One region of the Trichocoleus desertorum AS-A10 genome, then DNA from elsewhere that is predicted to be linked to it. Evidence: predicted binding sites of a transcription regulator. Region 1 holds the regulator's gene; each other region holds the start of a gene.

Region 1 (3,279 bases):
CTCATAGCCAGAATCAACATAGAGGATTTGCCCTGTCATACCGCTGGACAAATCACTGCATAGGAACGCCGCTGTATTGCCAACTTCTAGTTGAGTCACAGTGCGCCGCAGGGGTGCCACTTCTTCCACATGATGAATCATGTCCAGAATTCCCCCAACCGCAGAGGAGGCGAGAGTTCTAATTGGGCCCGCAGAAATGCCATTGACTCGAATATTGTGGGGGCCTAGTTCTGCCGCCAAGTATTTAACGCTCATTTCTAAGCCCGCTTTGGCAATGCCCATAACGTTATAGTTGGGCACCACACGCACCCCGCCCAAATAAGTCAGAGTGACAATGCTGCCGCCTTCTGTCATCAGGGGTTTAGCGGCACCACTGAGCTGAATTAAGGAATAAGTGCTGATGTCTAAGGCTGTGGTAAATCCTGGCCGCGAGGTGTTGCTAAAGTGGCCAGATAAGTCATCTTTGTTGGCAAAGGCCAGACAGTGAACCAAGATATCTAGCTTGCCCCACTTCTCCTTCACAGTCTCAAAGGTGGACTGAATCTGAGCATCATCTTGCACATTGCAAGGCACAAACAAGCTGGGTTGTAGCGGTTCAACCAATTCTGCTACTTTTTTTTCCATCTTGCCCCGCTCATCGGGCAGATAGGTAATCCCTAGGTTGGCACCCGCTTTATGGAGTTGTTGGGCAATTCCCCAAGCAATTGAGCGATTGTTAGCAATGCCTGTGACTAAGGCATTTTTTCCGGTCAGATCCAGCATGGCAATCTCTTCGTTAAGGGCAATTACGAGAATACTCAAAGATGGGGGCTTAAAGATATTGACATCGACTGTTGCTGGTAGGGTGATACGCTGCCTTGAGTCCTATCACGAGATATCTGTCTTTAGGGGGAGTAAGATAGGGTCTAAATAGGCCGCTGACAGCCAAGATCCGTTCGTTTGTGGTCCTCGAAACAGCAGTTAAATTCTTCAGCCATTGGCGATCGCTGGCAGATTGTGTATCAAATAGAACAAAAAATGACTCTAGAGTAAGTTTAAGTGTTCTAAAGTCATCAATTGCTTACAGTTGGCTCACCTTCGTAAGGTTCATCTCCAGACGAGCGGCCCATGAAGGTTGGAGAAGGGCATCGAAAAGGTAAAAGGATATGGTAATGACGCAGGATAGGCCGTTAGCATCTGTGTTTCGTCAACTGGGAGGCGGAGCATTTCCTCCCGTGATCGAAACGTTTGATCGAGGCAAGACGATTTTCTTCCCCGGTGATCCAGCGGAGCGTGTCTACTTTTTGGTCCGAGGTGCGGTCAAACTGTCTCGCGTTTATGAAGCGGGCGAAGAAATCACCGTAGCTTTGCTGCGAGAAAATAGTGTTTTTGGGGTTCTCTCGCTGATTACGGGCAATCGTTCCGATCGCTTTTATCACGCAGTTGCTTTTACTCCGGCGGAATTACTGTCGGTGCCCATTGAACAAGTGGAAAAAGCTCTCAAGGATAACCCAGAGCTGTCGATGCTGATGTTGCAAGGGTTGTCTTCGCGCATCTTGCAAACTGAGATGATGATCGAAACCTTAGCCCACCGGGATATGGGATCACGCTTGGTCAGCTTCTTGCTCATCCTCTGTCGTGACTTCGGCGTTCCTGGCCCTGACGGGATCACAATTGACTTGAAATTGTCGCATCAGGCGATCGCAGAAGCGATTGGTTCCACCCGCGTCACAGTCACGCGCCTACTTGGAGATCTGCGACAGGAGAAGATGATTTCCATCCATAAGAAAAAAATTACGGTTCATAATCCCGTCGCTCTCAGTCAACAGTTCAGTTGATCTGCTATGGTTAACCTCTAGTAATAACAAGCGCTTACAGCGACTTGAATACAGCTCTCTGGCCGAGGAAGGTGCTTCATGGCACTCCTGCGAGGAAACAAAGAGAGCCGTGATGCTCTCCTGACGCTGAGGCAAGGCAGCAACTTTTGCTATCTGGGTCTGCTTGTTGTCGTCCTACAGGTGTGATGGCACACAAAACTTCCAGGGCATGAGATAGGCTGTATCTGAGTTGGGTGTGAGCCAAATGGCTTCCTGAGGGTAGATGACCAGCGGGTACATCTTAATTGTGGCAATCTTGGTGTTGGGGGGTGTGATCGCAACGGTGGGCGATCGCATCGGTACGCGCGTAGGCAAGGCTCGCCTCAGCTTGTTTAACTTGCGTCCCCGCAAAACCGCAGTCTTGGTGACGATTGTCACGGGTGGCATCATTTCCGCTTCTACACTCGCCATTTTGTTTGCTGTGAGTGATCAACTCCGGACTGGCGTTTTTGAATTGGGCAAAATTCAGAAAAACCTCTCTAGAGCGCGAGAAGATTTAGCAAAGACGAGAGTTCAAAAAAATCAAGTTGAGCAAGAGCTGACCCAAGCCCGCGCCGAGCAAGTTTCGGCTCAACAACGGCTGGATCGAATTAATTTGTTTCTTAAGGCCGCGATCGCCAAGCAAGCGACGACAGAAGCACAGCTAAATCGTACCCAAACCCAGCTAGGCCGAGTCGAGACTGAAAGAGCCCGCACCGAAGCTCAGCTCGATCAAACTCAGAGCCAACTGAGCCGCGCGGAAGCAGAAAAGGATCGGATTGAAGATGCCAAAGACCGCACCGAAGCAGAACTAAACCGAACTCAAACGCAACTAAGCACTGTTTCTCAGCAAGCAACGGGACTCCGCTCCGAGATCGACCGACTGGATAACGAGCGCCAAAACTTGATTAAAGAAACTAAAGATTTAGAGGTTCAACAGGCCAATCTAGAGAAAGCTGTCCAAACCTTGCAGCGGTACTACCAGTACTATCAAGCGCAGTATGAAACCCTACGCCAAGGCAACGTCGCTCTCTTCCGAGGACAAGTGTTGTCAGCAGGCGTCGTGCGGATCGTTTCTCCCACGGGCGCTCAGCAAGCAGTAGACCAATTACTGCGAGAAGCAAATCGTAACGCTATCAAGTTGACCCGTCCTGGTGCTGGTCAAGTCAGCGAACAGATTATTCAAATCACCAGACCGGAAGTAGAACAACTGGTTGACCAAATTGAAGATGGTCGCGATTACGTCATTAGAATTCTCTCAGCGGGTAACTATGTCCTAGGAGAAAAGAGCGTTCAGGTGGTGGCGAGCGCTACGTTCAACCAAGTGGCATTTCTGTCTGGTGATGTCATTGCTGCCGCTTCAGTTGATCCATCTACCCTAACTGAAGCCGACATTCAAAAGCGGATCGAACTGCTGCTAGCCGCCACGGAGTTTCGAGCCAGA
Region 2 (3,279 bases), on a different contig from region 1:
GTAAATTCTGGCAAGGTGATGCTGACATCATAACGTCGTCCCAGCCGAGGATTGGGAAAAGTGATCAGTTGTCCTTCAGCGATTTGCCGTTCTCCGTACTTCACCTGAGACACAGATTCAGCGATCGCATCAGGCTCAAATACCATATTTGGAGAGGCTGGAGAGTGATTCATAGTCATGCAAAGACAAACGTTGACGAATGGATGGATCTGAGTTTGCGGGCTGAATTTGCAGATTTGTAGCGAATTCCTTGACGAATCGCTGTTAGATTGCTCTAATTTCATCTATTCTGGGGCATAGATCAATCGACTAATTGACCGATGCTGCCCTGTAGGATTTCAGCTCAACCCTATGACATCCCATCTCAATACTAAGCCACCAATGCGCAACGTTACGGCCTCTAGTTACACTGGGCAAGCTACAGCTAATGGTTATGCTCCCTCGGTGCCTATTTCGGTATACCGCGAGTTGGCTGCCGAGCTGCAAGCCACCCGCGCCATGCTCGATTCCCTCAACAATCAGAATCAAAATTTAGCTAAGCAAAATCAACAACTACGGACAGAAGTTGACAAAGTTGTTCAGTCCGCTTTGCAGTTACAAAAGGTAGCGGGTTCCCAGCAACCTCTCAGCCGCAGTGTTGTGGCTGAAGTAGCGTATGCAAGACCCGATATTGTGGTTGAGCCGAGTTATTTCACCCCTGAACCTGCTCGATCCATGCCCCGGAGTTTTAATCCTCGGCCAGAGCCAGCCGAACCGACGGTGGTTTCAGAAAAGCTATTTACTGAGCAAGCAGAAACACGGCCTCGTCGCAGTCCCCAAGGAGAGCAATCACCTGAGTTAGGTGGTTTTTGGTTAGCAGCAGTCATCTTTCTGATTGTTGTCTCAGCATTTGGGGCAGGCTTCTTGATTGTGCGTCCTTTTTTACCTAGCCGTTAAATAGATGGTGGTAGGCAGCTATGTATTGCAGCCGATTCAATTCGCCTCAGTGATAAATAGGTCTGACTAATTCTCTAGTTAGACGATAAAATTTGTTGACCACGTCAAGTCTTATAAAGTACAGCCAAGTACTGCGATTGCCCGCTCAAAGAAATGTATTTTTTGCTACAAAAGTCTGGGTTTGAGCGGTGATAGAAAGTGTCATGCTGGTTAATTGGTAGAAAAACGGTCTGAGGAGTTAAGCACTTGAAAAAAGTTGAAGCTATTATTCGGCCCTTTAAGCTGGACGAAGTCAAAATTGCTTTAGTGAATGCTGGCATTGTTGGCATGACTGTCTCTGAAGTCCGAGGCTTTGGACGCCAGAAGGGGCAAACTGAGCGCTATCGCGGTTCCGAGTACACGGTTGAGTTTTTGCAAAAGCTCAAAGTGGAAATTGTGATTGAGGACGACCAGGTTGACATGGTGGTCGAGAAGATCATCACCGCTGCTCGGACGGGTGAAATTGGGGACGGCAAAATCTTTATTTCGCCAGTGGAACAAATCATCCGCATTCGGACTGGGGAAAAGAACCTCGAAGCAATCTGAGCAGGGCTGGCAATCGGCTTCCTCAGGGCATTAAAGTTTAAGGTTCACCTACTGAGGTGAGCCTTATTTTTGTCTCTTCCTCTTCTCTAACACTTGGAAACAGCCTATCGCTCTTGGCAACTCAGTCTGCTTTCAGCGATCGCAGTTGTGGAATTAAAGCTGCGATGGCTTGACCGCGATGGCTCAGCGATCGCTTCACCTCTGGGGTCATTTGCGCAAAGGTGAGGTGCTTTTCTGGCACGTAGAACACCGGATCATAGCCAAATCCACCCGTACCACGAGGGGCATGCAGAATTTCTCCCCGACAAAGTCCTTCTGATTGCAGGGCGATCGAACCATCTGGGCGGGCGACGACGACGACACAGACAAACTGAGCTTGGCGATTGAGTTCACTGCCGAGTTCAATCAGCAACCGCTCTATTCGCTCTGAGTCGGTTTTGCCATAGCGGGCGGAGTAAACGCCGGGTGCACCTTCTAGAGCTTCTACTTCTAAACCGGAGTCATCCGCGATCGCCCATTCTCCCGTAGCTTGAGCAATTTGCGCTGCTTTCAGAGAAGCGTTGGCGAGAAAGGTGTCCCCAGTTTCTTCCACGTCGAGTTCGGCTGGTTTAAGCTGCAAATCCCAATTGGAACCAGCCAGATATTCTTGCATTTCCCGCAGCTTGCCAGGATTGCCAGTAGCAACAATCAGGGGTCTCATGATAATAAGTCAGGCAGAAACAACAATTCTCCCCTTCCCTAATAGGGAAGGGGTTGGGGGTTAGGTCATTAAAAGGAGTTGGCCCAGTTCTTAGCCCAAGCAAGAGTTTCATGAACTTGGGTGAGGGTTGCGGCTTCGCAGTAGAGGCGGAGCACAGGTTCGGTGCCGCTAAAGCGAATCATGAGCCACCGCTGATCAGGTAAGCGAAATTTGTAGCCGTCGGCAGTATTGCAATCAATCACGGCTTGTCCGGCAATTTCAGTCAAGGGATGATTTTGTAGCTGCTCTAGCAACTGTGATCGCACAGCCATACTCGCCAAGGGCAGATCAATGCGATCGTAAGCAGAGATGAAGTTAGTTTTTTCCTGTAACTGGCGGTAAAAATCTGCCAAATCCAACCCAGACTGAGCGATCGCCTCTAGAACGTACAGAGCAGAGAGGAGGGCATCTCGTTCGGGGATGTGATGTCCATAGCCGATACCACCCGATTCTTCGCCGCCCAGCAACACTTGTGCTTCCATCATGCGGTCGGCAATGTATTTGTAGCCCACCGCTGTTTCAAATACAGGTAGGTTGTACAGAGCCGCTACTTTGGGGATGAGGTCGGAGCCGCTGACTGTTTTGACGATTTCACCTTTGAAGCCCCGACGAGCAGTCAGATGATCAATCAAAATCGGAATCAGCACTTGAGAGCTAAGGAAGTTGCCTTGGCCATCAACCGCAGCAATGCGATCGCTATCTCCATCAAAAACCAATCCAACCGCCAGATTGGAATTAGCAGCTCGGTGGGTTTTGATTTGTTGAAAAAGCTTGTCGAGGTAGCGAGGTAATGGTTCGGGTGCGCCGCCTTCAAAGAGTGGATCGCGATCGCTGTTGAGTTCGTGAATCGGCATGCCTAAAATCTGGGCCAAGCCACCCGCTGCGGCTCCATGCATCACGTCCGCAAAAACAGTTAGGTTGCCTTGGGCGATCGCATTTTGAATCAGAGCAATATCGACTTTTTGGCGAATCGCTTCGCAGTAGCTCGGCCAAGGATCAAAGCTTTGGATGGTGCCAGG
Region 3 (3,279 bases), on a different contig from region 1:
CTTTATTGCAGTTTCTGGTGTGATTGGCTTAGAAGAAGGCTGCTACTACTACGCCCCCCACTCTCAGGAATTACGACAAATCCGCTTCAAAAACTTCCGGCGAGAACTGCACTACTTATGCTTGGGGCAAGATTTGGGTCGTGATGCCGCAGCAGTGGTGTTTCATACGGCGGACCTGAAAACTGCGGTGGCTCAATATGGCGATCGCGTCTACCGCTACCTTCACATGGATGCGGGCCACTTGGGGCAAAAGCTTAACCTGGCTGGCATCCATCTGGGTTTGGGTGTCAGCGGCATTGGTGGCTTCTTTGATAATCAGGTGAATGAAGTGTTAGGCATTCCGGTAGATGAAGCCGTGCTCTATATCACCACCCTGGGTCGCCCCCGCTAGCTGTTGGCGAGTCTGTTTGTCTTCTCTAGTCTGAATGTCCACAAGCGTCTTCATACTGGTAAGTTTCAATGCGGACAGCACAGCGATCGTACTGCCAACGAGTTAGTCTGAGTGAGTCTGCTTGGGGGCTAATCACGACCACAGAAGCATAGTCAGGCCCAACCCCAAAGGTTTTGGTTACAGAGTGACTCGGATTAGATTTAGCAGTTGTTTGCACTGTCACTAAACCAACTTTCGAGGGACTATTGAGCGCGATCGCTACATCCTTTTGCTCGCCCGATTGCAGCTCCAATCCTTTCGGCTGAGCTTGATTGATCGTCACTTGGACAGGCTCAGGCATGAGATTCACCAGTCTCACTGTAGGTTCAGGACGACTCAGCTTGTCATTCAGCACTAGCCCTTGGAGTACCTGGCCTTTCTGAAATAGAGCTACGGTATAAAACTGCTCAGCTTCTAAATTGAAGCTCTGTTTTGGCTGAGACTCTGGCTGAGACGAGACGGAATTGAGAGAGAGGGCGTACTTTCCTGCAGGAATGCGTTGGGATGGAATGATTTGCTCTAGAGAGTAAGAGGCATGAATCGGTTGCTGGTTTAAGTGCAACGTCTTTACGGTGGGTTTAGCATCCAGTAGCCAGTAGTTCACGTAAGCCAAGTTCTCGGCTTTAGAGGGCATCGCTAGTCCCACCCCAGTCGCGAGAACTGATAGCAGCATCCAGCCTTGATGATGAAGTGGCATTGCTGATTCTCCTAACCCTTGATGCTAAACAACTGCTGATGAACGACGCGCTAAAAAATCAAAGCAATTTCGTGTCAGTCTCTATGCGCTTTACCCTCAACGGCGCGAACTAATAACGCACTGATTTTTGCTAAAAATTGCCTGATTCAAGGACAATTTCGCTGATTTCTCAACAAGGGAATGTAGTGAAGGGTACAAATAATACGGATGAGTGAAGCTATGGTACGGCTGAAGTCGTCAAGTGAGGCGTGAGCGGGATGGTGAGGCAAAACCACACCTGGTTATTGGCTGGATTGGTTCTAGGCATTTGGAGTTCCAACTCTCCCGCTTGGGCAAAAGAGTATCTGCTTAAATCCACCCCGGAAACTGTAATTTGGGGACGTTTGTATGGCAAGACGGCTAAGCCTGCTCTACGTATTCGATCCAGAGACACTGTAACGATTGAGACCGTCTCTCACGAAGGCATTTTAGAAGACCAGTCCCGGGATGGTACTGCCGCTGGAGCGATCGAGTTTTTGACTCAGAAAGGAGTGCCCGAAAAAGAGATCCTGCAAGATCAACTAACTATCCGAGCGAACGTCCCTCATGATGGCAAAGGGCCTCATGTCGTGACTGGGCCTATTTACGTCGAAGGAGCCATGCCCGGAGATGTCTTGCAAATTGAAACTCTCAAGATTGAGCACCGTGCCTCCTATGGGTTTGTGAGTAGCCGTAAGGGTAAAGGTGCACTACCAGGAGAATATCCTGTCGGGGACAAGGTCGCTGATAGCAAATACATCAAAATCGTGACTGATCCTCAAGCTGTTCAGGCGATTCTGAGAACGCGCAAAGGACAGACTGCTTCTCCGCTCCAGTACGCCAACTTCAAGCGAGACGGAATTACTGGATTAGGAATCCTGAAACCTGACACGCCTGGTTCGCCTTCCTATGAGATTCCCTTAAAACCATTCATGGGGCTGATTGGTGTTGCGCCTGAAAATGATGCTGAAACCGTAAACTCTGTGCCTCCAGGCCGTTATGGGGGAAATATTGACCTGAATTTAATCACGGCGGGAACTACGCTATATCTCCCTGTGCAAGTTCCTGGTGCCCTTATGTATACTGGCGATCCTCACTGTGCTCAAGGAGATGGAGAGGTCGCTTTAACCGCGATCGAGTGTTCTCTAAAGCCAACATTTCGGATTACCCTGCGCAAAGATCTTGCAGCTAAAAAAACATTTACCGCACCGTTCCTAGAAACTCCGATCGCCTTTGTTCCGATTGGGCTGAATCAAGATTTGGATGAGGCGATGAAGGATGCAGTGCGTAAAAGCCTGACTTTTATCACAGAAGTTACACCCCTCAATGGGCAAGAAGCTCTACAACTGAGTAGTGCCGCAGTAGATTTTGAGGTCACTCAAGTTGTGGATATCGTCAAGGGAATTCATGGAGTGATCATGAAAGATCTGATCAAGGTGAATCGAATTAAATAACCCGCAGAGTCGCACCCCACGCTCCAGGGCCTAAATAGGAGCAAACAACTAACAGCAAACATTAAATCTGTTTTGAATATCCCAGCCCAGTCACTTTGGATATTCAAAGCAGATTTATTTTGACTGATACCTAAGAGTCTCACTTCAACTACCCGAACTTCAGCCTCCAGAACTATCTCTGAAAAGCCGGGCGACTTTAGATCAGGCTATCGCTAGATGTATGAAGGGCATCTTCTAACAAATGCTACTGATATACGACTGGCCTGGAACGGAGGAATAATTTGGATCTTGAGACAGTATTGGAATATACGTCTGATGCAGTTACCGAACTAGATAAAGACTGGAACTATACCTGCGTTAACTATAGTGCGGAACTTCTGCTGCGACGTAAACGAGCCGAGTTGTTGGGTCGCTCTCTATGGGAGGTTTTTCCCGAACTGCTCAATACACCAGCAGAAGCAGAACTAAGACGCGCCATCACAGGTTCTATTGCTGTCAAATTTGAGTTGTTTCTTCCAGGGTTGTATGCGTGGCACGAAGTGCGGGCTGTCCCCACTGAACAGGGGTTAATCCTATTCAGCCGCGACATCTCAGATCGCATTCGTGTGCTCCGAGAAGAAGCAGTACGGGCGGAAATTCGGAATATGCTCGAATATGCCCCCGTACCTATCTGCATTATG

Evidence for each region. The regulator NtcA, encoded in region 1, controls nitrogen genes in cyanobacteria. The targets are predictions, from matches to a motif close to TTTGTANNNNNNNNTACAAA.
Region 2: a site for NtcA is predicted at 1,089-1,108, ahead of NDA01_RS03930 (P-II family nitrogen regulator). Genes of this name have one in related genera too.
Region 3: a site for NtcA is predicted at 1,307-1,326, ahead of NDA01_RS06440 (acetamidase/formamidase family protein). Genes of this name have one in related genera too.

Annotation. Positions count from the first base shown of each region.
Region 1 is NZ_JAMPKN010000001.1:372,032-375,310, reverse strand. It holds gene fabI (enoyl-ACP reductase FabI) at 1-801, opposite strand, end outside; gene ntcA (global nitrogen regulator NtcA) at 1,152-1,817, shown strand; gene NDA01_RS01670 (DUF3084 family protein) at 2,080-3,279, shown strand, end outside.
Region 2 is NZ_JAMPKN010000002.1:20,794-24,072, forward strand. It holds gene queF (preQ(1) synthase) at 1-173, opposite strand, end outside; gene NDA01_RS03925 (hypothetical protein) at 352-936, shown strand; gene NDA01_RS03930 (P-II family nitrogen regulator) at 1,183-1,521, shown strand; gene rdgB (RdgB/HAM1 family non-canonical purine NTP pyrophosphatase) at 1,643-2,221, opposite strand; gene NDA01_RS03940 (phosphoglucomutase/phosphomannomutase family protein) at 2,290-3,279, opposite strand, start outside.
Region 3 is NZ_JAMPKN010000002.1:584,273-587,551, reverse strand. It holds gene NDA01_RS06450 (SagB/ThcOx family dehydrogenase) at 1-391, shown strand, start outside; gene NDA01_RS06445 (hypothetical protein) at 417-1,127, opposite strand; gene NDA01_RS06440 (acetamidase/formamidase family protein) at 1,385-2,599, shown strand; gene NDA01_RS06435 (PAS domain-containing protein) at 2,881-3,279, shown strand, end outside.